Cytobacillus luteolus: one gene and its partner. The protein of the gene in region 1 binds, or shares a complex with, the protein of each later gene. Links are inferred from orthologs where the notes say so. Each region holds a gene or a part of one and is shown on either strand. Other genes may lie near its edges. The genes, in order: mfd and uvrA.

The links.
Region 2: the proteins of mfd (region 1) and uvrA are in contact, whole or in part, in a crystal structure (PDB 4DFC), measured with the Escherichia coli proteins. The link is inferred for Cytobacillus luteolus from one-to-one orthologs.

What each region holds. Positions count from the first base shown.
Region 1 is NZ_JAGGKM010000010.1:19,717-31,215, reverse strand. What follows is about bases 7-4,117. They hold mfd (transcription-repair coupling factor), read left to right. Parts: upstream 7-383; coding sequence 384-3,917; downstream 3,918-4,117. Other genes in these bases: J2Z26_RS20610 (anti-sigma-F factor Fin), read left to right, coding at 11-241. In the rest of the region: spoVT (stage V sporulation protein T), read left to right, coding at 4,130-4,666; J2Z26_RS20595 (putative polysaccharide biosynthesis protein), read left to right, coding at 4,783-6,396; bifunctional methyltransferase/pyrophosphohydrolase YabN, read left to right, coding at 6,412-7,875; J2Z26_RS20585 (RNA-binding S4 domain-containing protein), read left to right, coding at 7,931-8,203; sporulation protein YabP, read left to right, coding at 8,360-8,665; spore cortex biosynthesis protein YabQ, read left to right, coding at 8,662-9,297; J2Z26_RS20570 (FtsB family cell division protein), read left to right, coding at 9,335-9,718; J2Z26_RS20565 (S1 domain-containing RNA-binding protein), read left to right, coding at 9,789-10,232; spoIIE (stage II sporulation protein E), read left to right, coding at 10,974-11,499. UniProt on the Escherichia coli protein: Couples transcription and DNA repair by recognizing RNA polymerase (RNAP) stalled at DNA lesions. Mediates ATP-dependent release of RNAP and its truncated transcript from the DNA, and recruitment of nucleotide excision repair machinery to the damaged site.
Region 2 is NZ_JAGGKM010000005.1:324,850-342,314, reverse strand. Bases 430-3,861 are described here. They hold uvrA (excinuclease ABC subunit UvrA), read right to left. Parts: upstream 3,504-3,861; coding sequence 630-3,503; downstream 430-629. Other genes in these bases: uvrB (excinuclease ABC subunit UvrB), read right to left, coding at 3,511-3,861. Also shown: J2Z26_RS16120 (magnetosome magnetite crystal formation protein family), read right to left, coding at 1-203; more of uvrB, read right to left, coding at 3,862-5,490; J2Z26_RS16105 (DUF2198 family protein), read right to left, coding at 5,868-6,095; J2Z26_RS16100 (MFS transporter), read left to right, coding at 6,312-7,592; J2Z26_RS16095 (winged helix-turn-helix domain-containing protein), read left to right, coding at 7,609-8,220; J2Z26_RS16090 (GNAT family N-acetyltransferase), read left to right, coding at 8,243-8,746; J2Z26_RS16085 (hypothetical protein), read right to left, coding at 8,788-9,099; J2Z26_RS16080 (HAD family hydrolase), read right to left, coding at 9,168-9,818; J2Z26_RS16075 (hypothetical protein), read right to left, coding at 9,844-10,221; J2Z26_RS16070 (sensor domain-containing protein), read right to left, coding at 10,300-12,585; J2Z26_RS16065 (YjiH family protein), read left to right, coding at 12,800-14,185; J2Z26_RS16060 (hypothetical protein), read left to right, coding at 14,264-14,581; J2Z26_RS22325 (hypothetical protein), read left to right, coding at 14,757-15,110; J2Z26_RS16050 (PDZ domain-containing protein), read right to left, coding at 15,224-16,417; J2Z26_RS16045 (S41 family peptidase), read right to left, coding at 16,815-17,465. UniProt on the Escherichia coli protein: The UvrABC repair system catalyzes the recognition and processing of DNA lesions. UvrA is an ATPase and a DNA-binding protein. A damage recognition complex composed of 2 UvrA and 2 UvrB subunits scans DNA for abnormalities.

The DNA of each region.
Region 1 (11,499 bases):
GGGAATTTAAATGTCTCTCCATTATTATTGCAGGCATTGTGGTACAAAGGTTGGTTCATTAGACAGTATGTCATTACATAGTGAAAGCTTAGGTTTACATCAACTAACAGATGATGAACGTAGAGAGATGGTATCCTATGAATCAAGTGGGGATATTCATATAAAGACGATATGTGAGGACTGCCAAGAAGCTCTTGAACGAAATCCAGATTATCATCAGTATGAAAGTTTTATACAATAATTCGCTTTGGATTTTCCAAAGCATTTTTCTGTTTTCATATAGGAAACCGAATAACATCAGATATTGTAACGTATCTATAAACTAAACCAACAGCTAGTTATGAGATTAAATAGATAGTTTTTGTTTGAGAGGAGGGTTCTATTTGTTAGCTGGTTTGAAACAATCCTTTTATAGGAATGATGAAATAGCTACTGTCATTAATGGCATAAATGAAGGCTTACGTGAGCAGTTGATAGCAGGCCTTTCTGGGTCAGCCCGTACAGTATTGATGGCTTCTATATACAATGAAACAAAGCAACCCTTACTTATTGTCACACATAATTTATATCAAGCACAAAAGATATACGATGATTTGACAACATTGGTTCGCGAGGAAGAGGTATTTTTATATCCTGTTAATGAATTAATTGCTGCTGAAATTGGAATTGCAAGCCCAGAATTAAAGTCTCAGCGATTAGAAGCACTCAATTATTGGAACTCACACAAAAATGGGATTGTGATTGCACCTATCTCGGGTTTGAAGCGATTGCTTCCTCCGAAGGATATATGGAGAGCGAGTCAACTTACCTTTAATGTTGGAGAAGATATTGCTTCAGATTATCTAGAAAAATTAATAGCGATGGGATACGAGCGAACCTCCATGGTGTCATCACCTGGAGAATTTAGTGTTCGTGGAGGAATTTTTGATATATACCCATTGACTGAAGAATTGCCTATAAGAATTGAATTGTTCGATACAGAAATTGATTCAATCCGTACATTTATTATTGAAGATCAGCGTTCCCAGCAGAAACTTCAAAGCATAACGATTGGACCTGCAACTGAAATTCTGATAGCGAAGAATCAATTGGGCCAAGGTATAAATGCATTAGAAGAGGGACTAGCTACTACTTTAAAAAAGCTGAAAGACGATAAGGTAAAGGAATTAACATTAGAAAATATAACTTATGAACTAGACCTATTGAAAAATGGTCAATTTCCTCAAAAAATGTTCAAATACTTAAGCCTATTCTACGAGAGGCCTACTAGTTTACTAGATTATTTGCCCCAAAATGGAATTGTTATTTTGGATGAGATTAGTCGTATTCAGGAAATGTCTGATTCTCTTGATAAGGATGAAGCTGAATGGTATACAGGCCTTTTAGAAAATGGAGAAGCTATTCATAACTTGCATCACTCACATAAGTTTAATGTTTTGATTCAAAAGTCAACTAAACCTTTGCTATATTTATCTTTATTTTTAAGGCATGTACCTTATACAAGTCCACAGAACATATTAAATATGACTTGTAAGCAAATGCAAAATTTTCATGGTCAAATGCATGTTTTGAAAACAGAGCTTGATCGCTGGAAGAAGGGGAATTTCTCTGTTGTTTTCCTAGGAGCAAATGATGAAAGAGTTAAAAAGCTACAAAATGTGTTAGAGGATTATGATATAAAGGCTACCCCATTAAAAACAGATGCTGACATTCTTCCGGGTCAAGTTCAAATTATTATCGGAGATTTAAATGACGGGTTTGAACTACCATTACAAAAGCTCGCTGTCATTACAGAAGAGGAGCTTTTCAAGAAAAAACTAAAGAAATCAAAGAGTAGACAAAAGCTTTCTAACGCAGAGAGAATAAAAAATTATTCTGAACTTCAAATTGGTGATCACGTTGTTCATATTAATCATGGAATCGGTAAGTATTATGGTATTGAAACATTAGAGATCAATGGAATCCATAAAGACTATATCCATATTCGCTACCAAGGGGATGATAAGCTTTATGTCCCGGTTGACCAAATTGACCAAGTTCAGAAGTATGTAGGTTCTGAGGGGAAAGAACCGAAGATATATAAGCTTGGCGGAAGTGATTGGAAAAGGGTTCGTAAAAAAGTTGAGTCTTCAGTTCAGGATATTGCGGATGACTTGATAAAACTTTATGCAGAACGTGAAGCAAGCAAAGGTTATGCATTCTCTCCTGACGGTGATATGCAAAGAGAATTTGAAGATGCATTTGCCTATCAGGAAACAGAGGATCAGTTGCGTTCAATTCATGAAATTAAATTGGACATGGAGCGCGAACGCCCAATGGACAGACTCTTATGTGGAGACGTTGGATATGGTAAAACGGAAGTTGCAATTCGTGCTGCATTTAAAGCGATTCATGATGGCAAGCAAGTAGCTATTCTCGTTCCAACCACTATATTAGCTCAACAGCATTATGAGACCATTCGTGAACGGTTTCAAGATTTCCCTGTTACCATTGGTTTGCTAAACCGATTTAGAACTAGAAAACAACAAACTGAAACAATTAAGGGGTTACAGGCAGGTACAGTAGATATCGTGGTTGGTACTCATCGCTTACTATCAAAAGATATTACGTATCGTGACCTTGGATTGCTAATTATCGATGAAGAGCAGCGCTTTGGAGTAACTCATAAAGAGAAAATTAAACAGTTAAAGGCTAATATCGACGTATTGACTTTAACTGCAACACCGATACCACGAACATTACACATGTCAATGCTAGGGGTAAGAGATCTCTCTGTTATCGAAACACCTCCAGAAAACAGATTTCCTGTACAAACCTATGTGGTTGAATATAATGGTGGTTTGATTCGTGAAGCAATTGAGAGAGAGTTAGCAAGGGATGGCCAAATTTTCTTCCTTTACAACCGAGTAGAGGACATTGAAAGAAAAGCTGAGGAAATATCAATGCTTGTACCTGACGCCAGAGTTGCCTATGCTCACGGAAGAATGACAGAAAATGAGCTGGAAGCAGTTATGCTCAATTTTTTAGATGGTCAGTATGATGTACTAGTTAGTACAACAATTATTGAGACCGGTGTTGATATCCCTAATGCTAATACACTGATTGTTTTTGATGCGGATCGTATGGGATTATCACAACTGTATCAGCTTCGTGGTAGGGTAGGACGCTCTAACCGAGTCGCTTATGCTTATTTCACATACAGAAAAGATAAAGTATTAACGGAAGTATCTGAAAAAAGACTACAGGCTATTAAGGAATTTACTGAATTAGGATCAGGATTCAAAATTGCAATGAGAGATTTATCTATTCGAGGAGCGGGTAATATCCTAGGTGCTCAGCAGCATGGATTTATTGACTCTGTAGGATTTGACTTGTACTCACAAATGCTTAAGGATGCCATTGAACAGAGAAGAACAGATATCCCGCGTGAGGAAAAGTTCTCTGTTGAAATTGATGTAGAAGTTGATGCTTATATTCCTGATGCTTATATTTCAGATGGACGTCAAAAAATTGATATGTATAAGCGTTTTAGAGGAATTGATACTTTAGAAGATGTGGAAGAACTGCAAGAGGAAATGATTGATCGTTTCGGTGAGTTCCCACAAGAAGTTGCTTATTTATTTAAGATTGCTGAAATGAAGGTTTTTGCAAGAAAAGAACGAGTGGAGCAAATAAAACAAGTGAAGAATGAAGTCACTATTCTTTTATCAGAAGAAGCTAGTAATAAAATAGATGGCCATAAACTATTTATAATCGGTAATCAATATGGAAGAATGATTAGTCTAGGAATGGAAGGCACTAAATTGAAAATAGTCCTACACATTAAAGATGTTACTGTAGATAAATGGCTCAATGTAGCATCCGATATGATTAAGGCTCTAGCCGATACAAAAAAAGAAAATGTGAATGCCAGCTAAAGTATTGTTTAAAGTTGTTTAAGTCATTATTAAATTGGCGAACATGAAAACTGGAGTAATTTCACTTTATATGAAAAAATCACTTTCATCATGAATAGAACTTTGTAGGTTACTCATACTAAAACCAACACACAAATGGTGATAAATTCTTTTAAAGACAAATTGTACATCACCAAATCTTTAATCATCAGATGAAAGTGAGGCAACTTAAGATGAAAGCAACTGGTATTGTTCGTCGTATTGATGATTTAGGTAGAGTAGTAATTCCAAAAGAAATCCGTAGAACATTACGGATTAGGGAAGGGGATCCACTTGAAATCTTTGTCGATCGTGACGGAGAGGTTATCCTCAAAAAGTACTCACCTATAAGCGAGCTAAGTGATTTTGCTAAAGAGTATGCAGAGGCTTTGTATGACAGCTTAGGCCATCCTGTTCTCATCTGTGACAGAGATGTATTTATTGCTATGGCTGGCGGGTCGAAGAAAGAATACTTAAATAAGAATGTCAGTGAACTAATTGAAAAAACAATGGATGACCGAAGCTCTGTTCTAGAGACTGAGGAGAAACAAGTTTCAATTGTTGATGGAAATGAAGAAACAGTTTCCTCTTATACTGTAGGTCCAATTGTTGCAAACGGTGACCCGATTGGCGCTGTTGTCATTCTCTCCAAAGAAAAAGCACTTGGAGAAGTTGAACAAAAGGCCGTAGAAACTGCTGCAGGATTTTTAGCTCGTCAAATGGAGCAATAATATACTTAGAAGTGAAAAGGTGGCCATCGAGCTGCCTTTTCTTTTTTTGTTAATCTCTTTACATATCCATTATGTGGTATAATACACGAGATATTTTAGATTGGAAGGAGATTGGCATGAGCGTCCAATCCAAACGTAAAATTCAAGGGTTAGTGGAAGGGGCATTTATTTTAACGATTGCGGGTATTATTATAAAAATCTTAAGTGCTGCCTACCGAGTTCCCTACCAAAATATTGTTGGAGATATAGGGTTTTATATATATCAACAGATCTATCCTATCTATGGAATCGCCTTAGTCCTTTCTACATATGGATTTCCTGTTGTCATTTCAAAATTAATTGCTGAGCGGTATGAACATGAAGATGATAGTGGAGCACAAAGAATACTGATTATCTCGTTTTTTTTATTATCCTTAATGGGAATAGTCAGTTTCTCTTTCTTATATTGGGGAGCAGGTTTGATCGCCGGGATGATGGGGGATAATGAACTTTCTTCCCTAATTAAGGTAACATCCTTCTCTTTCCTATTATTACCGGTTATTTCTCTTATTCGTGGTTACTTCCAAGGCCGAAATAATATGATTCCTACTGCAACATCTCAAATAGTTGAACAGCTTGTACGAGTGGTAACAATCTTGCTCTTTTCTTATCTACTGTTATTAAACGGTTATAGTGTTTATGAAGCGGGAGCAGGAGCCATATTCGGCTCTGTTCTAGGTGGTTTTACAGCTATACTCGTTTTATTTTATTTTCTTTTTGATAAAAAAACATTGCCTTTTAAGAAGGTCAATTGGCAGAAAGTAAAACAGTCCAGCCGTGGAACAATTAAGGTGATTGTTATTCAAGGGTTTACAATTAGTGTTAGTGGTTTACTACTAATTGTCATCCAATTAGTCGATTCTTTCACTCTTTATTCATTATTAGTCTCAAATGGGATAGAAGAGACATCAGCCAAGACCTTAAAAGGTGTTTATGATCGAGGGCAACCTCTAATCCAATTAGGTACAGTCGTAGCAACATCATTGTCGTTAACGCTTGTCCCACTTATAGCAAGTGCAAAGAAAAGAGAGGATTTTACTTTTATTATAAAAAAAGTGAGTATCTCTCTAAAAATTGCCGTAGTTATTGGAGTTGGTGCAGCGGTCGGATTAGCTAGCATTATAACTCCAACTAATAGAATGTTATTTCAGAATTCTACTGGTTCACAGGAATTAATGATCTTGGTGGTTTCAATCTTTTTTACAACAATCATTTTGACAATATCAGCTATACTGAATGGATTAGGATATTCTTATTTCCCGGCAATCAGTGTAATCATAGGTGTTTTTATTAAAATGGGATTAAATATGCTACTAATTCCCTCTTACTCCATTTTGGGTGCGGCACTTGCTACTGTTATTGCCTTTTTGTTGGTAGCAACCTTGAATGGCTTATTTTTATATAAAAAGTTACCGATCAAAATTATTAATAACAGAACCATAGCTATGACAATGGTTGCAGCAGGAGCAATGGTCTCCACCCTATTTATATATCAAAGTGCTCTATATATTATTTTGGGTGCAATAGTTGATACAAGGTTATTTTCAACTCTTCACTCGCTTTCGGCAGTTTTACTTGGCGGATTGGTGTACATACTTGTAATTATTAGAGGGAATGTATTTACAAGAGAAGAATTATCTTACTTTCCACTTGGAGAGAAAGCGTCAATTCTACTAAGAACTCGTAAATAAGGAAGGTAAAAGGATATGGCAAAAAACATAAGTATTATTGGACTTGGAGCTGGCGATTTGAATCAGTTATCTCTCGGTTTATACCGAAAGATAAAAGAAACCAGCCATTTATACTTACGAACGAAGGACCATCCTGTCGTTAATGATTTAGTGAAAGAGGGACTAATCTTTCAATCGTTTGATGAAATTTATGAGAAGCATGATCAATTTGAAGATGTATATGAAGAGATAGTAAACGAACTTTGTACACAGGCAAATGATAAAGATATTGTTTATGCTGTTCCAGGACATCCACTAGTAGCAGAAAAAACGGTACAGCTTTTATTGGCAAAAAAGGATGAATACAATGTAGTAGTTGAGGGCGGACAGAGCTTTATTGATCCGCTTTTTGCTGCACTAGAGATAGACCCAATCGAAGGATTTCAATTTGTTGATGCATTATCGTTTGATAACACCCATTTACAACTTAATCACCATATTATTATCTGTCAGGTCTATGATCAAATGATTGCATCGGATGTTAAGCTAAGCTTAATGGAGCAACTTCCAGATGACTATGAAGTTTATATTGTAACTGCTGCAGGAAGTGAGCAACAGCTAATTAAAAGGGTTCCTCTGTATGAGCTGGACCGTGGAATGGAACTTACAAACTTAACAAGTGTCTATGTTCCTCCAGTAAAAGAAGAGAGTTTGCTTTATCATAAATTTTCAACTTTACGTAAAGTGATAGCTACCTTACGTGGACCGGGTGGATGCCCATGGGATCAAAAGCAAACACATAAATCCTTGAAAAAGTATTTACTTGAAGAAGCGTACGAACTTATTGAAGCCATTGATAATGAGGATGATGATCATATGGCAGAAGAGCTAGGAGATGTATTACTTCAAATAATGTTACATTCCCAAATCGCCGAGGAAGAAGGAATGTTCTCTGTGAGTGATGTCATTCAAGGAGTTACAGAAAAAATGATTAGAAGACATCCGCATGTGTTTGGTGATGTATCAGCAGATAGCGTTGATGATGTTATAAGTAACTGGAACGAAATTAAGAAAATGGAGAAAGTGAATATTGATGAGGAATCACTCCTAGATAGTGTTTCTAAAAGCCTTCCGGGTTTATCAAAGGCCTATAAATATCAAGCAAAAGCAGCAACTGTTGGATTTGACTGGAAACATGTCGAGCCAATGTGGGAAAAAGTTTATGAAGAACTGAATGAGTTCAAATCCGAACTTAATTCAGAAAACGTTAACCAAGAGAAGATGCTTGCTGAGTTTGGGGATATATTGTTTGCTTTTGTAAATATTGGAAGATATTATAAAATTGATCCTGAGGAAGCTGTTTTGGCAACCAACCAAAAATTCTACAGGCGATTCGTTTATATAGAACAAGAGGTAAAAAAACAGGGTAAACAAATGGAATCACTTTCACTTGAAGAGTTAGATTCAATTTGGGAAGAATCAAAAAAACAAGGACTTTAAGTAAGTTTTATCGAAAAAGTATCTTAGCATTATATAGAAAGAAGTGATAGAAAACATGCGTTTAGATAAATTCTTAAAAGTATCTCGAATTATAAAGCGTCGAACATTAGCGAAAGAAGTAGCAGATCAAGGAAGAATCTTAATCAACGGTGATCAAGCAAAGGCTAGTTCCAATGTGAAAATTGGTGACACACTTACCATCCGCTTTGGTCAAAAACTTGTAACTGCTAGAGTAAATGACTTGAAGGAAACAACAAAAAAAGAAGATGCATCAGAACTTTATGAAATTATTAAAGAAGAGAGAATTGAAGATTCGCACCTCTTATAATTTCCTATAAAAAGGAGAGGCTTGTTCTAAATATCATCCCAATATCATAAATATATAGCAAACAAAGAAGGAGAGGCTTTGTGTTTTACAAAGGTATACGATCTTAAATGACCGTCTCACCTCTTACTTCCAACTTGTAGAAAGCGTGGGATGATGATGAGTCAATATTATGAAGCGAATGGATCAAACAAAGGAACTGTCCAGGAACATGATGTAGTTATGAGAAGTAGAAGGCTACTTGATATTACAGGAGTAAAGCAGGTAGAAAGCTTTGATAACGAAGAGTTTTTGTTAGAGACAGTAATGGGCTTTTTAGCGATCAGGGGACAAAATCTGCAAATGAAAAATCTAGATGTGGATAAAGGTATAGTGTCAATAAAAGGTAAAGTGTTTGATATCGTCTATTTAGATGAGCAACACGCGGAGAAAGCTAAAGGATTCTTTAGCAAGTTATTTAAATGAGCCTAACGACACAATTCTACACAATGATTGCCATGATTGGCATGGGAAGCTATTTAGGTGCTGCGCTTGATACATATGGTCGCTTTCTAAAGCGACCAAAGCGTGCTAGATGGCTTGTATTCATTAATGATATCTTGTTTTGGGTGTTACAAGGCCTCATTATATTTTATATACTTTTATCTGTGAATGAAGGGGAGCTACGCTTTTATGTATTCCTTGCTCTTCTATGTGGATTTGCTGCCTATCAAAGCTTATTACGTACAGGCTATCAACGATTACTTGAAGTGTTGATTCGTGCTGCCCTAAGAACCTATCATTTCTTGGAGAAAACATTCCACCTTTTCATTGTTCGACCAATTCAATTATTCATTCAACTGATCATTGTTTTATTAATGGGTCTACTTAATATTCTTATTGCCATTGGGAAAATACTTTTAAACATTTTTACTGTTCTTGTAAAAGTTTTACTTTCCCCGTTTAAATGGATTGGGGTATTATTATGGAGAATGCTACCGCAAAATTTGAAGAAATTTTTGTTAAAATATTTTACGAGTTTTGCAGGTATTCGAAAGCATGCAAAGAATATGAAACATATGATAATTAAATGGTGGAATAAAATTCGTAAGTCTTAAATTCATTTACGTTATGTAAGGAGGAAATGATTCTAAAATGGCAGCGATAAGGAAGCAAAAAGTAACTCAGATCCAAACACCATATGTGACTAATTATGAACAATCAGAACAAAAAAACAACATGAAGCGAAAAGGGTTATTTCGAAGACTTATAGCCTTTGCCATTTTTGCGGCGATCATTTCTTATGGGTTAATTTCAACGCTCGTGGCACAATCTGCAGTGATTAGAGAAAAAGAAACTGAACGTCAACTCTTAGATGAACAGCTTGTAAAGTTAAAAGAAGAGCAGATTTATCTCGAAGAAGAAATTGTTAAGTTAAATGATGATGAATATATAGCCAAGATTGCTAGAAGAGATTATTTCTTATCAAAAGATGGAGAAATCATCTTTAAAATCGCCGACGAATCCTCGTCTTATTGACACTCGTTTTTATTATTATGTATAATGGTATAGGATGATTTTTTAATTTTTAAGGAGGAGCAATTTTTTTATGTCAATCGAAGTAGGCAGCAAGTTGCAAGGAAAAGTAACGGGAATAACAAATTTTGGGGCGTTCGTGGAGCTGCCAGGAGGCACAACAGGACTTGTTCATATAAGTGAAGTTGCTGATAATTACGTAAAAGATATTAATGAGCATCTAAAAGTCGGTGACGAAGTAGAAGTTAAGGTCATTAATGTTGAAAAAGACGGCAAGATTGGTTTGTCTATTAAAAAGGCGAAAGAGCAACCACAACGTGAACAGCGTGAACAACGTGAATACCGTCCACGAAACAACAATGGTCCGCGCAACAATAACAGAAATGAAGCACCTCGTGCTAAAGAAAACTTTGAACAAAAGATGAGTCGTTTCCTAAAGGATAGCGAAGATCGTCTAACTTCATTAAAACGCCACACTGAATCAAAACGTGGTGGACGTGGAGCTAGAAGAGGCTAACTTGCTGCACTTGAATATAGATATTAAAAGCATCCATTACGGGTGCTTTTTTGTTATTCTTAAATTAAGTTTTTCTATTTTTCTGTTATTAAATAAAACTATTGACGAAAACGCCTTCAGAAAGTATTATTTATCTTGTGCTTATTTAGATTTAGATTTTCTTACTATGGCGGTGTAGCTCAGCTGGCTAGAGCGTACGGTTCATACCCGTGAGGTCGTGGGTTCGACTCCCTCCGCCGCTACCATTTTAAGAAAAATATTCCGGCCCATTGGTCAAGCGGTTAAGACACCGCCCTTTCACGGCGGTAACACGGGTTCGAATCCCGTATGGGTCATCACTAAGAAAAAAGCTAGTCTCCTAAGAGACTAGCTTTTTTTGTGTTGTTTTGTTACATATGAAGAAACCTTCCGCATTTCATAATGTCTAGCTATAGTGCCCAGCGCCTATGGATCTTCGTCTCTCCTCTTTACGATAAGTCTTCATCGGATCGCTAGCGCTCTCCGTATTACCTTTATCTCATGCGGATTGATTCAGCCCATACGTCGCTAACCGGGCACTTTCGCTTTTCGTGGACTTCCGCTAAAAAATCTGTGTTTTTCAACAGATTGTGTATTCTTATAGAAGGTTTCCTAGAAAGAAGTCGAATGGTTTTGTGTTTTTGTCTTGTTGTTTTGACAAATTCCTAAAATATTCCCTTGTATAATAACAATCAACTATTAAAATACGGGGAGTGTTTTAAAATGGAGAAAATTGAAAGGAACCTCATTGAGCCAGTTGGGGAAGTTAATTTCGAAAAGTCTCAATACGCATTGTCTCGTTGGTTTAGCCGCCTACAATCGATGATACGTCACTTGCTATTACACAAAGGGTTACTCATTATTTTGGTCGGCTTTTTACTTGGACGAGCTTTGATCCTTGCCAAAATTACGCCATTTGCATTACCATTCTTCGCTGCAGTATTGTTAATACGAAAGGACCGCGCAGGACTAGCGATGCTTGCATTACTAGCAGGTTCTATGACGTTATCTGTAAATGCCACCATGTACGTATTCGGATCTATCGTATTGTTTACTTTATGTCATAAGATTTCGAAGAGATTAAAATTTGAATCTGTTAAGGCATTGCCTTTCCTTGTACTAATTGCTTCTCTACTTACCAAAACATCAATTGTCTACCTTACACAGGGTGAGCTAACATTATATGATGGAATGCTTTCAGTTGTTGAAGCAGGTCTTGGGTTTATATTAACTCTTATTTTTCTACAAA
Region 2 (17,465 bases), on another replicon or contig:
GCTTCCATTGAACCCATAACGAACATTGGTAAGACGAAGAAAATGATAGTTATAAAGGGAATAAGATGTGAAATGAATGCTTTTTTCGCATGTTCTCTTACCTCTTGGTCCTGTACTATAAAATAAACTGCGATTGGTAGTAAAAATCCCGCAAAGAAGATGCTGAAGTAACATAGTGAAGAAATGATTTTATTTGTTTCCATTTTTATCAACTCCTTATACATACATATACGGAGTTGATGTTAATTAGTTTCAAATTTTTATAAAAGGAGAAAAAAAGATTTTATGGCTAAACAAACGTTTGATTGGTTTTTTCAAGTGCTTGTGTGGCAAGGGCTCAACCCTATTCATCAAACGTTTGTTTAATTTTTGGTCGTTTTTAATCAAACGTTTGTTTAGTCTTACTACAACTTGAATGTTGACCGTTCCTTTGCGCTGCAGACACTTGCTTTCCGCGGGGAGGAAGTCGAGCCTCCTCGACGTTCCGTCTGTGGGGTCTCGACCTTTCCTCTACTTCCCGCAGGAGTCAAGTGTCTTCCGCTCCAATCCACTCTGTAGATATGATAAGAATAAACTCACTGAAAATAAACTAAAAAAAGATCAACCAACAAGTGATTGATCTTTAGAAATTATTTTGTTACAGTCTCTTTTTCTTTGATTAGTTCTTTCATTCGTTTTCTGTCTCGTTCTAGGATTGGTTTTAGGTAGTGGCCTGTGTGGGATTTTGGGTTGTTGGCAAGGTCTTCTGGTGTGCCTGTGCCTACGATTTGTCCGCCTTTGTCTCCGCCTTCAGGGCCTAGGTCTACTAGGTAATCAGCAGCTTTGATTACGTCAAGGTTATGTTCGATCACTAAAACTGTATCTCCATTTTCCACAAGTCTTTGCAGGACTTTTAAGAGTCGAGCGATATCATCTACATGTAGTCCGGTTGTTGGCTCATCGAGGATGTAGAATGATCGTCCTGTTGAGCGTCGGTGCAATTCAGAGGCTAGTTTAACACGTTGCGCCTCTCCTCCTGAAAGAGTGGTTGCGGGTTGGCCAAGTGTGATATACCCTAGTCCTACATCGAAAATAGTTTGTAGCTTACGTTTAATTTTTGGGATATTCTCAAAAAAGGTTAGTGCATCTTCGACTGTCATGTCTAAAATATCAGAGATATTTTTATCCTTGTATTTAACTTCTAATGTTTCACGGTTGTATCGTCTTCCATGACAGACTTCACATGGAACATAGACATCAGGGAGAAAGTGCATTTCAATCTTGATAATTCCGTCACCACGGCAAGCTTCGCATCTTCCACCCTTTACATTAAAGCTAAAGCGACCTTTTTTATAACCACGTACTTTCGCTTCATTTGTTGTCGCAAACACATCACGAACATCATCAAACACACCAGTGTAGGTTGCTGGATTTGAACGAGGTGTTCGACCGATTGGTGATTGATCAATATCAATTACTTTTTCAAGGTACTCAATTCCCTTTACTTCCTTATGCTCGCCTGGTCTACTTTTTGAGCTGTATAGACGTTGTGCTAATGATTTATGAAGGATTTCATTAACCAATGTACTTTTTCCTGAACCAGAAACACCTGTTACAGCAATAAACATTCCTAATGGAAAGCGTACACTTACATTTTTAAGATTATTTTCAGTTGCACCAAGGACTTCGATGAAGCGCTCATCTGGTTGACGACGCTCAATTGGTAATGGAATGAACTTTTTTCCTGATAAGTATTGACCTGTTAAAGAATTTGGGTCATTCATTACATCTTCTGGAGAACCAGCAGAGATAATTTGCCCCCCATGAACACCTGCGCCTGGTCCTATATCAATTAAATAATCTGCTGCCATCATTGTATCTTCATCATGCTCAACAACAATTAATGTATTTCCAATGTCACGCATGCTTTGAAGGGTGGAAATCAAACGATCATTGTCTCTTTGATGTAACCCTATGGAAGGCTCATCTAGTATATACAGAACGCCAGTTAACCGCGAACCAATTTGAGTGGCAAGACGAATACGCTGTGCCTCTCCTCCAGAAAGAGTTCCTGCAGCACGATTTAATGTTAAATAATCTAATCCTACATTAATTAGGAAACCTAATCGTTCTTCAATTTCACGGAAAATCATTCGAGCAATTTGCATTTCCTTTTCAGTCAGTTCTAGAGATGAGAAAAAATCATGAGCCTCATTAATTGAAAAAGATGTGACCTCTCCTACATGCTTTCCTGATATAAGAACAGCAAGGCTTTCTTTCTTTAATCTGTACCCTTTACAGCCTGGGCAAGGCTGCTGTGCCATGTATTTTTCCATTTGCTCACGGATATAGTCGGAGCTTGTATCATGATAGCGTCGTTCAACATTCTTAATGATACCTTCAAAGGCTACATAGTTCTCACGGACTTGTCCAAAATCATTTTCATAGCGGAAATAGATTTCTTCTCCATCACTTCCGTACAAAATTTTATCCATTAGATGTTTTGGAATATCCTTTGCTGGTATATCTAAATCAATTCCGTAATGATTGCAGACTGATTCTAATAACTGTGGATAATATTGTGAACTTGTTGGTGCCCATGGTGCAATGGCATGCTGCCGTAATGTAAGATCCCAGTTAGGAATGACTAGATCAACATCTACCTCCAGTTTTGAACCAAGACCATCACATTCCGGACATGCTCCAAACGGACTGTTAAAAGAGAACATTTTCGGCTCTAATTCACCAATTGAAAATCCACATTGGGGACATGCATGTAGTTCTGAGAAGAGTAATTCCTCTTGTTCCATTACATCAATAATGACTCGTCCTTCACCAAGCTTTAAGGCAGCCTCTAACGAATCAGCTAAACGCGATTCAACACCTTCTTTAACTACAATACGGTCAATAACCACTTCAATGGAATGCTTCTTATTTTTTTCAAGTTCAATATCATCTGAGAGTTCTTGCATTTCACCATTTACACGAACACGTACATAGCCTTGTTTTTTAACATCTTCTAACACTTTTACATGTGTACCTTTACGTCCAGATACTACAGGTGCCAACACCTGAAGCTTCGTACGCTCAGAATATTCCATAATGCGATCCACCATCTGCTCAATTGTTTGAGAGGTGATTTCGATATGATGTTTGGGACAGGTTGGCCTTCCTACTCTTGCAAACAATAATCTTAAGTAATCATAAATTTCAGTAACCGTACCGACAGTTGACCTGGGGTTACGGCTTGTTGTTTTTTGATCAATTGAAATTGCTGGTGATAAACCTTCAATTGCGTCTACATCTGGCTTATCCATTTGCCCTAGAAATTGACGAGCATAGGCTGAAAGTGATTCAACATAGCGGCGTTGACCTTCTGCATAAATCGTATCAAATGCGAGTGAAGATTTCCCTGAGCCAGATAAGCCAGTTAGGACAACTAGCTTATCTCTGGGTATCGTGACATCGACATTTTTTAGATTATGAGCCCTTGCTCCCTTTACGATAATTTTATCCATTGCCATACTACTGTCATCCTTCCGCCTTTAGCACTAATAGAAGATCACGAAGCTCTGCTGCTCGTTCAAAGTCAAGCGCTTTTGCTGCCTCTTTCATTTCTACTTCTAAATCCTTGATTACTTTTTCTCGTTCTTTCTTCGTTAAATTTGATAGCTTCGGAGTTGCATCGTAGTCTTCTGTAACCTCAGCAGCATGAGTAGCTTTGATGAGATTATGAACATCCTTCTTAATCGTCTGTGGTGTAATTCCGTGCTTTCTATTGTATTCCTCTTGTATTTCTCGACGTCGTCCCGTTTCTCTTATTGCAATCTCCATTGAGTTCGTCATTTTATCAGCATACATAATAACCCTTCCGTTCGCGTTACGCGCTGCACGACCAATGGTTTGAATTAGTGATCTCTCTGAGCGCAGGAAGCCTTCTTTGTCTGCATCTAAAATGGCTACAAGTGAAACCTCTGGAATATCCAGACCTTCTCTTAATAGATTAATTCCAACTAACACATCATATTTACCTAAACGAAGATCTCGAATAATTTCAATACGTTCTAATGTCTTAATTTCTGAGTGCAAATAGTTCACTTTAATCCCAATGTCTTTTAAGTAATTTGTTAGGTCCTCAGACATTTTTTTCGTCAAGGTGGTTATTAACACACGTTCGTTTTTCTCAACCCTTTCCTGAATTTCACCCAGTAGATCATCAATTTGACCTTGGATTGGTCGAACATCAATTGGTGGATCAAGTAATCCAGTTGGTCTTATGATTTGTTGTACAACCTCTGGTGTTTTTTCAAGCTCGTAGGGACCAGGTGTTGCTGAAACATAAACAATTTGGTCAATATGGTTTTCGAATTCTTCAAACCGTAGTGGACGATTATCCATGGCAGATGGTAAACGGAAACCATGATCTACTAGTACCTGTTTCCTTGCCTGGTCACCGTTAAACATCCCACGAATTTGCGGGATTGTTACGTGTGATTCATCAATGACGATTAACAGATCCCTTGGAAAGAAGTCCATTAACGTATATGGAGTGGACCCTGATGGCCTTAAGGTTAAATGGCGTGAATAGTTCTCAATTCCTGAGCAAAAGCCCATTTCACGCATCATCTCAAGGTCATACTTTGTGCGTTGCTCTATCCGTTGCGCTTCCAGTAATTTTCCATTATCTCGAAATTCTTTTAAACGTTCCTCTAGCTCCACTTCAATATTTTTAATGGCAATTTGCATTTTTTCCTCACGGGTAACGAAGTGGGATGCCGGGAAAATTGCAACATGATCACGGTCTCCGAGAATTTCACCAGTCAATGCATCTACTTCACGAATTCTTTCAATTTCGTCTCCAAAAAATTCAATTCGAATACAGTGCTCATCTTTAGATGCTGGGAATATCTCTACCACATCACCGCGCACACGGAAAGTCCCACGTCGGAAGTCGATATCATTTCGTTCATATTGAACATCTACTAGCTTATGTAATAATTGATTTCGCTCAAGCTCCATTCCCACTCGTAGGGAAACGACAAGCTCTTTGTATTCTTCTGGCGAACCTAGACCATAAATACAGGAAACACTCGCAATGATGATGACATCTCGACGCTCGAATAAGGCAGAAGTAGCAGAGTGACGAAGTTTATCAATCTCATCATTGACACTCGAATCTTTTTCAATAAATGTATCAGACGATGGAACATAAGCCTCAGGTTGATAGTAATCGTAGTAACTAACAAAGTATTCAACCGCATTATTCGGGAAGAATTCTTTGAACTCACTATAAAGCTGACCTGCTAATGTTTTGTTATGGGCAATGATGAGGGTTGGTCGATTTAGTTCTTTGATTACGTTTGAAATCGTAAAGGTTTTTCCAGTTCCAGTAGCCCCTAATAAGGTTTGATGTTTCTTTCCTGCATTAATTCCTTCGATAATTTGTTTGATTGCTCTTGGCTGATCGCCTTGTGGTGAATACTTTGAGACTAACTCAAATTGATCCTTCACAAAAAAGCCTCCATTCGGAAATGTTGATCTATTGTTAGTATTAGTTTCAATTCAGATTTGCATTTGATACCTTTTCTAGGCTGAAAAATAAGGTCCGATCTTGTTGTAAAAATATTGTACCACAACTTTAGTAAAAATCACCAAAAACACGAACTGATATTCGATTTTTTGTGAGTATTTTTTTTAAGGAAAGTATTTACCTGTTTTAGGAAAGTAAGTACTCTCTTCAGGTAAGTATTTTCACGATTAAGTTAAGTATTTAAACGTTTGAATTAAGTATTTATAGAATACAGGTAAGTATTTCTATTTAATTGGAAAAATCAACTCTTTTTCAAAAAAAAACAGCGGCATTTCCTCAACGGAAGCCACTGCTTTATTTATCCTTTATATCCTTCTACCATTTTTTTCGAATAGATATATCCCGCTGCTAATGAAATCACATCAACTACACCAATTAAGATTGAGTCAGTGTAGCCCTGATATACGGACGCTACAAGTAGCAAGATTGTTAATAGAGTTCCTACATATAAGCTATAAGTTACTCTCGTAAACAGAATGACTAATAAGCATGGAAGAATCAACGCAAGTAATAATTTTATCAACATATGGATAACCCTCTCCCTAATTCCATAACTCTACTATACAATAAGTTTGTTTTAAAAAGGAAGATTGTATATTGGATCAACAAAAAAATAGGTAAATAAATTATTTTCCATTATTTCTTAAATACCTATTTACATTTTCATCCAAACCATTTAAATTATATTTATCACTAAAATAAATTTTAACGGTAAATAAAAATTTAAAGGAGTGTTTTTAAAATGCTTCAACTTTTAAAAAATAAGGAATTTTTCCGTTTTTGGCTTGCACAGGTGATTTCACACTTAGGAGATGGAATCACAAGAATTGCAGTAATCTATTTAATTGCCACATTATCTAAAGATCCACTAATGATTGGTCTTGTTATATTTGCACAACTACTTCCTACAGCCGTTTTCGGTATTTTCTTTGGCCCCTTAGCAGACAAATATTCAAGAAAATGGTTGATGGTAATCTCAGATTTGTACAGAATGATGATCATTTTATTGATGATTCCTTTTCATGACTCAGTGCCAATCCTAATCACTCTAATTGCTCTTCAAGGAATTGGATCCGCTCTATTTGATCCAGCACGTTCGGCTTCTATACCGGACTTAGTTGGTGAAAAGAATATTCAAGCTGCGATTGGCTTGTCACAAGGTACACGAGCAGCAATGGATATTATCGGCCCATCAATTGGTGGTGTGCTAATGTTAATGAATAACTTTACTAGTATCTTTTTCCTTGATGCCATAACATTCTTATTATCAGCTCTACTCATCTTAACTTTGCCAATAGTCAGAGCCAAGCAAGACACTACTCAAAATGCACAAGAAAACTACTTTGAGTCTATCGTATCTGGTGTGAAACAAGTAACAGGCATTCCTGCTTTACGTTTCCTACTCATCCTTCTTATTCCTGTAACACTAGTTGCTGGGGTATTGAATACAAATCTTGTTGCGGTTTTAACAAATGTATTCGAAGTAACACCTGCCCACTTTGGTTTGCTAGAATCTGCAATAGGTGTCGGGGCCATTGCTGGTGCAATTGTCATTGGACCACTTCTTCTAAAACTAATTAGACCTAGTAATCTATTACTACTAGGAACAATGATTATGGGGTCTTGGATGATTTTAGTTCTTCCATTAAATGAAGCAAGATTAGCGTTTGGAATCGGTCCAATCTATATATGGTGTATAATGGTAGGGGTTATTAATACGTTAATCAACGTACCTTTAAGTAGTTTATTTTTAGGAACAACACCCGCTTATTTTAGAGGAAGAGGCTCAGCGCTATTAGGTGTTACTGCAAGCGCATCCCAAATGATTGGTTTACTTGCAGGTGGCTGGTTAGCAGGTGTAGCTGGCGTTTTAAATGGAACCGCGATATCTGGAATACTGCTAATCTTCTCAGTAATTGCTTTTCCATTTCTTAAAGGATACAAAGAGCTACACAAAATTAAACCTAATAATCAAGCTACTCCTACGGTTGCACCAGAAAATGCTGAACTTGTTATAGATTAATTGTGGAGGTCTTAATATGGCTAGTAGTAAAAAAATTACCGATATTGAACTTGCAAAAATTCTCATGGATCCAAGGAGAAGAAATATTTTTGATATAGCAAAAGATGAACCAGTTACTGTTACACAAATTGCAGAAGCATTGAATGAAAAGCCATCAAGACTTTATTATCATGTAAAAAAGCTTGAAGATGCAGGACTACTAGAGTTGGTTGAAACTCGTCAGCAAGGTAACTTAATCGAGAAATACTACAAATCTGTATCTGGCTTTGATGCATTCGAACTAGACAAATCTCTCTTAGCTGAACATTCTGATACAGTGATGGCTGAGGTTATGAGATTACTTGAACCTGGTTTAAGATTGCTATCTTCTGAACTAAAAAACAACAAAGATTCTTATGAAAAACAAGTAAGTTTATCCATAAATTTTTCTGATTTAACCGGGAAAGAATGGCTTGAGGCCAATTCCAATATGGTATATGCCATTAGGGATAAGGCGGAAGTTAAGAAAGATATAGCAGAGGAAATGGGAAATCAGTTTTCCATGACAAAAGAAGAACTTGAAAAAAAATCAAAGTACACATTCTTGGTATTGAGTTATAAGAATGACGATGCTGAGAATCTTGAATAAATGAGCCATTTAGGAGGCTATTATGTTAATACTTCAAACAGAACGACTGATCTTAAGAAATTGGGAACAAAATGATGCTGAAAAAGCATTCCTCTTTTGGGGAAACAATGAAACGATGCACTATTGTGCAGGTGGAATGACTAAGGAGGAAGTGGAGCAGACAGTCTCATCATACATTCGATTCCAAGATACCTTTGGTTATACAACACTTTTTCCGGTCGTTGAAAAAGAAACAAATGACTTAATTGGCATTTGCGGTTTTCAAAAAACAGGTGAAGAAGATGTCTTAGAATTTTTATATCACTACCGCCAAGATACTTGGGGGAAAGGCTATGCCTATGAAGCAGCCAAATCTATTTTTCCTTATACTATTGAAAAGCTTAAACCTAAAAAAGTGATAGCCAGTGCTGCAGTTGAAAATATCGGATCATGGAAAATTCTTGAGAAACTTAACTTCTCATTTAACGAGGAAAAATGGTGTGAAGATACACAAATGAATGAAAGATATTATGAGTATATCGTGTAAAAATAAAGAGTAAGCACAGTCTATTGCTTACTCTTTTAAGATTATTGAGCTACATCTCCATATTCTCCATCACAATGTTGATGATCTCCATAAATCATAGACAGCATTTCAGTTGATGCATCAGAATTTACACTCTTGTAATCCTTTGCAAAATGCTTTAACGTATCGCAAATTCCGACATTGTCCTCCCCAATACTCTCAGACCAGCTCGCAAAGTTACGATAGTCTTGTAACGGGTCATACGATTCAAACGATGCAACAACATCATATGAATCTCCGAGTGTGGTTACTTCAATGCCATGATATGTATCGGGGTGTGACTCATCGTATTTGACGCAAGCGTAGAAAATCATGTTTTCTTACCCAACTCCTCATAGTGAAATTTACTAAGGTTAGTTTGAGCAAGAAATGAAAAAATATGTTACTTGTTTATTTTATCCAATAAAGTAGAAAGTGGCATTTCATTCATGGAAGAAAGTCTATAGCTATAAGAAGTAAAAGCTAGCTGTTCTGTTACTGGATTTGGAACAATGACGCATGATATTCCTGCTTTAATTGCTGCTGTAGAGCCGTTAACTGAATCTTCAAAAGCAATAGCTTCTTCAGGAGCTATATCAAGGCCTTTTAGTGCTTGAATATATAGCTCAGGGTCAGGCTTAACTTTTGCTACGTCATCTTTTGTTCTTATCACTTCAAAGTATTCAAGAATCTTGTATTTTTTTAGATAGCTTGTAACCCAAGCACGACTAGAGCTAGATGCGAGTCCTATTTTCAATCCTAATTCCTTTGCTTCCTTTAGGTATTCTTCTACACCTTCTCTAAGGGTAAGGGTATCTATTTTCGTTTTATATAGTTCGTGGGCAGCTTTTTCTATATCATCTCTTGTAAATGGCTTGGTTGCATGTTTCTCAAGATAGGCATAAAGCACTTCATCCGTTGTTCCAATCACTTTTGCAAATTCCTCTAAGGCCAACTCGACTCCATATTCTAATACAGTCTCTTTATAAACCTCATACCAAATTGACTCTGTATCAACAATTAATCCATCAAAATCAAAAATGACTCCTTTGATTGACATGCCTACCCTCTCCCCCTACTTACCTCTTTTCGATTAAATTCATACCCTCTAACAAAGCTTTTGCATCTGCATTTAAATAATCTATTACCTGTTTCTTCAGCAAAAGGTGTTCTCGTTTCGATATTGTAAGTTTGACACCTCTAATATCGAATTTCGTTGCATAGGTATTGACAGCAAGTATCATAGATTTTTCTTCTCTTGTTAAAGGCTGATGTTCTGGGTTATTTTTTTGATCAATAAGAAAATCTAAAAGTTCTCGTGCATTCTTTTTTAAAAGCCTTTTATAATCATACTCTGATAGAAGTTGTTCATTCTCTTCAATGTACTTTCGTGCTGTAATTAAATCTAAATCATCCATACATTTATTAATTCGTTCGATTAGCTCATTAATTTTCATGGATTATTCACTCCTATCTAGTGATTTACTGAGTTAGAACTTGTTAAAGTAGAAAAAACTAGTTATTACACTAGTTTTTTAACTAACTTTACTATCCGACTGTAAGTAGGATTCAAAATCTTCTTTTGAAAGTGGTCTTGAGATGTAATAGCCCTGAATTTCATCAGCACCAATTGATTTGACGAATTCTAGCTCTTCATCCTTTTCTACACCTTCAGCAACTACACTCATTCCAAGCCCATGGGCAAGTTGGGTGATTGCTTCGGTAATGGCAGCACGATCATGATGCTCATGTAAGTCTTGAATAAAGGATCGGTCCACTTTTAATGAATGAAGTCGGAATTGCTTTAAATATTGCATCGATGAGTAACCTGTTCCAAAATCATCTAGTGCAATAATAACCCCTAACTCTTTAAGTCTTGTTATCGATCGAATCGTGAACTCATCTTGTACCATTAATGTACCCTCTGTAATTTCAATTTCTAACCACTGTGGTTCAAGACCTGTTTCTGCTAATATTCTTTCGACTATCTCATCCATTTTGGAGCGTTGAAATTGTACCGCAGACACATTGACAGCAATACGGATTGGTGTAAAGCCCGCATCTTGCCACTGCTTATTTTGTTCACATGCTCTTTTAATGACCCATTCGCCAAGAGGTACAATGAATCCTGTCTCCTCAGCTAATGGGATAAAATCTGCTGGGGGAATCAATTCCTGATTGTTTTTATTCCAACGGAGTAGTGCTTCCACTCCCGAAATACTCCCTGTATTTGCATTTACTTTTGGCTGATAAACTAAGTAAAATTCCTCATCGTGTAGCGCACGTTTAAAATCACTTTGTAATCCAAAACGATAGCTATTTGCACGTTCCATCGTTTCCTCATAAATACGATAGTTTCCACCACCACTCTTTTTCACAACATAAAGCGCCTTATCTGCCTCGCGTAGTAATGCTTGTACATCTTGTGCTTCACCTGGATAAATAGCAACTCCAATGCTAGTGTTTCCAGGAACAATTTGTCCACCTATTACGAATGGTTCAGCGAAGATGTGTAAAATTTCTTGTGCAATGCTGTCAGCTTCTTCTTTTGAGACAGATGGCAACAGTAGTGCGAACTCATCACCGCCAAATCTCGATATTAAGCCTTTACCTTTAACAAAATTCTTTAAACGAACACTCGCTTCTTTTAGATACATATCCCCGATTTGATGACCTAGATTGTCATTAATGATTTTCACTCGATCTAAATCTAGATAGAATAAGGCGAGGGAATCCATATGTGTATCACAATAGTTCATTTTAAGTTCTAATTGATCGATAAAATAATGTCGATTTGGCAAGCTGGTCATGGAATCGTGATAGGCTAACCATTTTATTAACTCATCTGACTTTCGTTGTTCAGTCACATCACGTGCTAAACAAAAGATTCCCTTTATCCCTTCTTCAACAATGATCGGAACAACGCTCACATCATACAAATACTTTTTACCTTTAATGATTACATTGAATTCATGATGTAATGGTTGACCCTGTAAGACATACTTAAATTTCTCCGACGCAACTGCAGAATCAGACGATGCAATGTATTGAATAAAGGACTTTCCTTTGATTTCTTCTTTTGTTTGTTTAGTCATTTCAAGTGCTCTTGAATTGGCTTCAACCACAAGCCCTTTATTATCAATAACAAAGGCTGCATCCATATTGTTTTCAAAAAGCGATTTATATTTATTTTCATTTTCTTTCTTTTGCTTTCCAATTAAAACTTTCTCCGTTACATCAACAAGTGTTCCAATTGTAACTGGTTGTCCTTTAAAAAGGGACCAAGTAGGACGCAATTCAAGAATGATATCCGTTCCGTCCTTTCGTATGGCCGGAATATTATAAGCTTGCGGAACTTCCTCATTAATCGCACGCCTCTTACGATTTTCAAGCAGTAAATCTACTGTTTTTTTGTTTATAAAAGGAATCTCACCAAATGTTTTCCCTATAATCTCATCTGATTCATACCCAAGAGTAGAACAGAATGTTGGACTTATGTAGATAAAACCCTTATCACCATAGATAAACGCTGCCGACGGCGAATTCTCTAAAATCATTTTATATGTAGCATATTCATCTAACAGTGTCTCATCTTCTGTCTTCCTGTTTTGTAAGTCCCTAAATACCATGAAGTAGAAGAAGGGGATACTTATTGCGATAAAAAGTAAAAACTCAATTGACAGCTCTAATAAAACAGGTAATCCTAGGCTATGGATCGTGTCTTCAAATAATTCATGAGATACTACGAAACCAATCAGAATTGCTACTATCATTAAAAGCATTGTTTTTTTCATATTAAATGAAAAGCCTGGCTTCCCCATTTTTCCCCCACCTTAGATTAAGCTTACTCTAGAAGTTATTTCATAATTCTATCTTATATGGAACTAAATTCATTTGGCAATATAAATGTGGGATATAAGTCATAAAAACAGGTATATTGTCCTAAAAGAATGAAGATTATCAAATGCAGTCGAATAAAAATAAATGAATAATGACTAGTTTTTTACAAAACTTAAATGTATTGAGGTGAATTGCATGGAAAACGAGGGATTGAAAAATAAAGGCCAAGTCGAATTAAACAGGTCAATTAGTACAAGTGGTTTTTTACAATTTTTTATTCCATCTGCCATTGGTATTATTCTGTTTGTTATACCCTTTCCATATGAGGAAGGCGTAACCATTCCGGTTGCAATTTTAGCCAAGCAGGTCCAAGCGATCCTTTCAGATTCATTGCCTTATATTGCGACAGCTTTCGTCGTTCTTGCGGTTGTACTCTCTCTCTTCACAAGCTTAGTAAAACCAAGATTTATTACGAAATCTATTTTCTTTAGTAAACTTTTTAAAGTTTCTACCTTTTGGTTGATTGCAAGACTCATCGGAATGGTATTTTCGATAATGGCCTTATTTCGAATCGGGCCTGAATGGATTTGGTCAGATGTAACTGGAGGATTATTACTATTTGAACTTATACCTGTTCTATTCTCCGTGTTTTTATTTGCGGGTTTACTTTTACCGTTATTGCTCGACTTTGGCTTATTGGATTTATGTGGAGCAATGCTTAAAAAAATCATGCGTCCTCTTTTCACTTTACCTGGTAGGTCCTCTATTGATTGTTTAGCATCCTGGTTAGGAGATGGAACAATTGGTGTCCTACTAACGACAAAGCAGTATGAGGAAGGATATTATACAAAACGAGAAGCAGCTGTGATAGGAACAACTTTCTCGGTCGTTTCCATTACCTTTACAATTGTAATCATTGCCTATATGGATCTTGAGCATATGTTTGGCCCTTTTTATTTATCAATTGTGGTTGCAGGATTGGTTGCTGCAATCATCTGCCCAAGAATTCCTCCTTTGTCACGAAAACCTGATACGTATTATGAAGAGGCAGAAAAAAGGCTTGATGAAACTATCCCTGAAGGTTTAACTCCTTTTAGATGGGGCCTCCTTAAAGCAGTATCACATGCTGAAAGAAATAATAATTATGGTGCTGTTGTAAAAGGTGGTATCGGAAATGTACTTGATATGTGGCTTGGTGTCATACCAATCGTGATGGCCATTGGAACGGTTGCTTTAGTCATTGCTGAATTCACACCTGTCTTCACATACTTAGGTGCACCGTTTGTTCCCATCTTAAATGTGCTCCAGGTGCCTGAGGCAAATGAAGCAGCACAAACGATGGTTATCGGATTTGCAGATATGTTTCTACCCGCAATCATCGGAAGTAGTATTGAAAGTGAACTGACTAGATTTGTGATCGGAGCCGTTTCCGTGACGCAATTGATTTATATGTCAGAGGTAGGAGGTCTGTTACTAGGGTCAAAATTACCTGTATCTTTCACTGATTTAGTGATTATCTTTCTACAGAGGACATTTATTACATTGCCAATTATCGTGCTTTTTGCACATCTATTTTTTTAAGTTTTTTTTATCATTTTACTATTATTTGTCCACCCTTCGAATAGACTAAAAGTAAAAAGAGAACGGAGTGGAGTTACTTTGAAAACCTCTAGAATTTTAAAATGGGTAACAGGTGGTCTTGAAGCATTATTAGGAATCCCCATCATTGGTGGGTCAATCGTGATCGGGTTCCTCTGGACGCCATTAATACTCATGCTTATTCTTCATATTGTTGCCCTTGTTTTCTCTGTGAAGGAAAATGAAAAGCGACATGGCAATATCTTAGGAATTGTTACATCTTGTCTTGCTTGGATTCCATTTTTAGGGATGATTATGCATATTGTAACAGCTATTGTGCTTATGATTGATGCGAGTAAAAGCGAGACAGTATTAACTAGTGAACAAGACCAGTTGTAATGTTAGCAAGACCATTGTAGAGTCAGTACCTCATACAATGCTCTTTTTTTGAGCATTCACCTTCTTAGGCATTTCTCCTAATTTACGTAAATTTGTACTCCTGCCCATCCGAGAACAAGCTTTCCTCCATAGGGTATAAGTGAACAAAGTAAACGAATATCTAGGAGGAAATGATATGTATAGAAATGCCCATCCAAACGATACAAGATTTCTAGGAGGAGCAGGTTTAGGACCATTAACTACCGGACTAATTGGTGCTGGAATTGGTTATTTAGGCGCCGAGCTCTTAGACGGACCTGATTACCCTGGTTATGGTTATCCTGGGTATGGTGCAGGCTATGGACCTGGTTTTGGTGGATATGGCCCTGGTGTAGGTGCTGGATTTGGACCTGGCTTTAGTGGATATGGCCCAGGAGTTGGAGCTGGATATGGTCCTGGTTTTGGCGGTTATGGACCTGGCTATGGTGCTGGATTCGGACCTGGTTTTGGCGGGTATGGACCTGGAGCTGGATTTAGAAGAAGATTTTAATTTTATAATAGAAAGTGAATAGGAAAGATAGCCCTTTAAAGATGAAAAAAATCCAACATGCGCTGTTGGATTTTTTGTACATATGTTTTTAGTTAGAATATAAGCTAAGTTCGTTAAACCGCTTTATTTTCCCACTTTTTCTGGTCATATACAAACAATATACCTAATTCATGATGTTCACCGTCGTAAAGTGCACGTTGTACGAAACGGACTTCACCATTCGTATCGACAATTTCCAGTTTACAATATGCTCTGTTTTTTTGAAGAGCTTCGTAAAATCCACCTTCAGATTTCACCGGGATGCTATTTACTTTTGTAACTATTTCACCCACTTGTAAGCCCATTTTTTCAGCAGGAGTTTTTGGAATGATCCCTAATATCATTAAACCATGGTCCTTTCTTGAAAAAAAGAACGGCATTGAATCGTCTGTTAATCGGTGATGAATGGATATGAGTTCTCGCCCAATTAGTGCTAAGGAAGCGCCAACAATGGCGAGTAACGGATACCAAATGCTCCCTACTGCTAATGCAGCAAGTACGATTCCATGAGCAATAATGCGTTTCCCAATAAACCGTATACCATCAGAAGGAAGCATACCTAGTGTTTTATTTTGAAATCCTATTGCAAAAGGAACGAATGTAAGTGCATATTGGCCATCATTAAGTGAAAAAAGTGGCCACCATTGAAATTGTGTTTGAAGTACCTCACCGGGAAGTATTAGAAAAACAGGAACCATCCACAAACGTCTTGTAAGGTGTGAGCCTACCGGTAAGCCACGCTTACTTTGTTCAATATGAGGAGATGTCCCCTTGGTACCATTCTTTAGTACGAGTAACCCCTCTGAAATAACTAGCAGTGCTAATAACACTACAACAGCTGTTAAAGACGTATTTTTAAAATCTTCTATCAAACCTTGTAAAAAGCTAGACTCACTACTTAGAGTTGATAGAAAGATGATACCAAACATCGAAAAGCCAATAACATAGGATGGTGATAACCAACGTAGACTAAAGGTTAAGCTCAATAAAATAGTGATAACCCCAATTAAAGCAATTGTCCCGAACGGCATAACCACTCCTGAACCAATGGTTATAATAGACAGCACTAAACCTAAAATAACCCCCATTGGTAAGAGTGAACGTAATTCATAGAACCCATCATGCAGCCTCGTATGAAACACTTTTCTCTCCCGCTTTACCCGTAAATAACCAAGGAAGACCGCCATACCAAAGAGCCCATAAAAAAGTGGGTGGAGAAAAAGCCGACCAATTCCCTTTAAAAATTCAACTAACCACAACTCTATCAATGCTTATCACCGCCCTTTATCCATTTCTCACTACGATTCTAGTAAACTTATCCTTTATTTTACCAAAACCTCTTACGAAAGCATACGGATTTTATTGGAAAATTTAGAATGGGGGTTAAATGCTGGACATTTCAATCATTTACGTGTGATATATCAGTCAGGTAGGACTGTATATCTGTTGCTTTCTTTACATTTTCCGGGTTTTCAATATATATCGGTCGAATTAGATATCATATCGGTCGATTTCGACTTCTTATCGGTCAATCTGAAATTTTATCTGTTGATTTTGACATCTTATCGGTCAATCGGAGAGATGTATCGGTCTATCAGGATATCCCATTCAGAAAAAACCTCATATAAAAATCCCCTCCATCAACGGGAGGGGATCTCATTTCACCTATTGAAACAACACTTTCATCGCTGTTTGCAGCTGGATATCATTTGCTTCTTCACGTACTTTTTCAAGTAATTGTGTTTGAATTAATTCAGCTGTCGCTTTATCTATTTTACCTGTAGGCGTTACCTTATTTGTTTGTTGGAATGCTTTAACGGCAGTTTCAGTCTCTTTACTGTAATAGCCATCAATACGTCCTGTTTCAAATCCAAGTCCTTTTAGCATAAGCTGAGCATTTTTCACTTGCTCATTATTCATATCAGGTACTAAATCCTTTTCAAGTTGTATTGGATTACTGTAGAAGTAGTCAGGTTGTTTTACATCAATTGTAGGCTCTACTCCAGTTTTATGAATCCAATTGCCATCAGGTGTAAGCCATTTAAACATCGTTAGTTTAATATTACTTCCATCACCCATTGGGACAGCTTGCTGAACAGTGCCTTTACCAAATGAAGATTCACCAACAACATGATAACCACCCGCTTCTTTCAGTGCACCTGCTAAAATCTCAGATGCCGAAGCACTACCACGGTCAATTAGTACATTAATTGGATAGCCCTTCTTCTCTTTTAGTGTAGAGAAAAAGCGTTGTTTATTACCTGTACGATCTTCAATTTGTACATAAGGTTTTTCCTCTGTAATTAGATGCTTAAG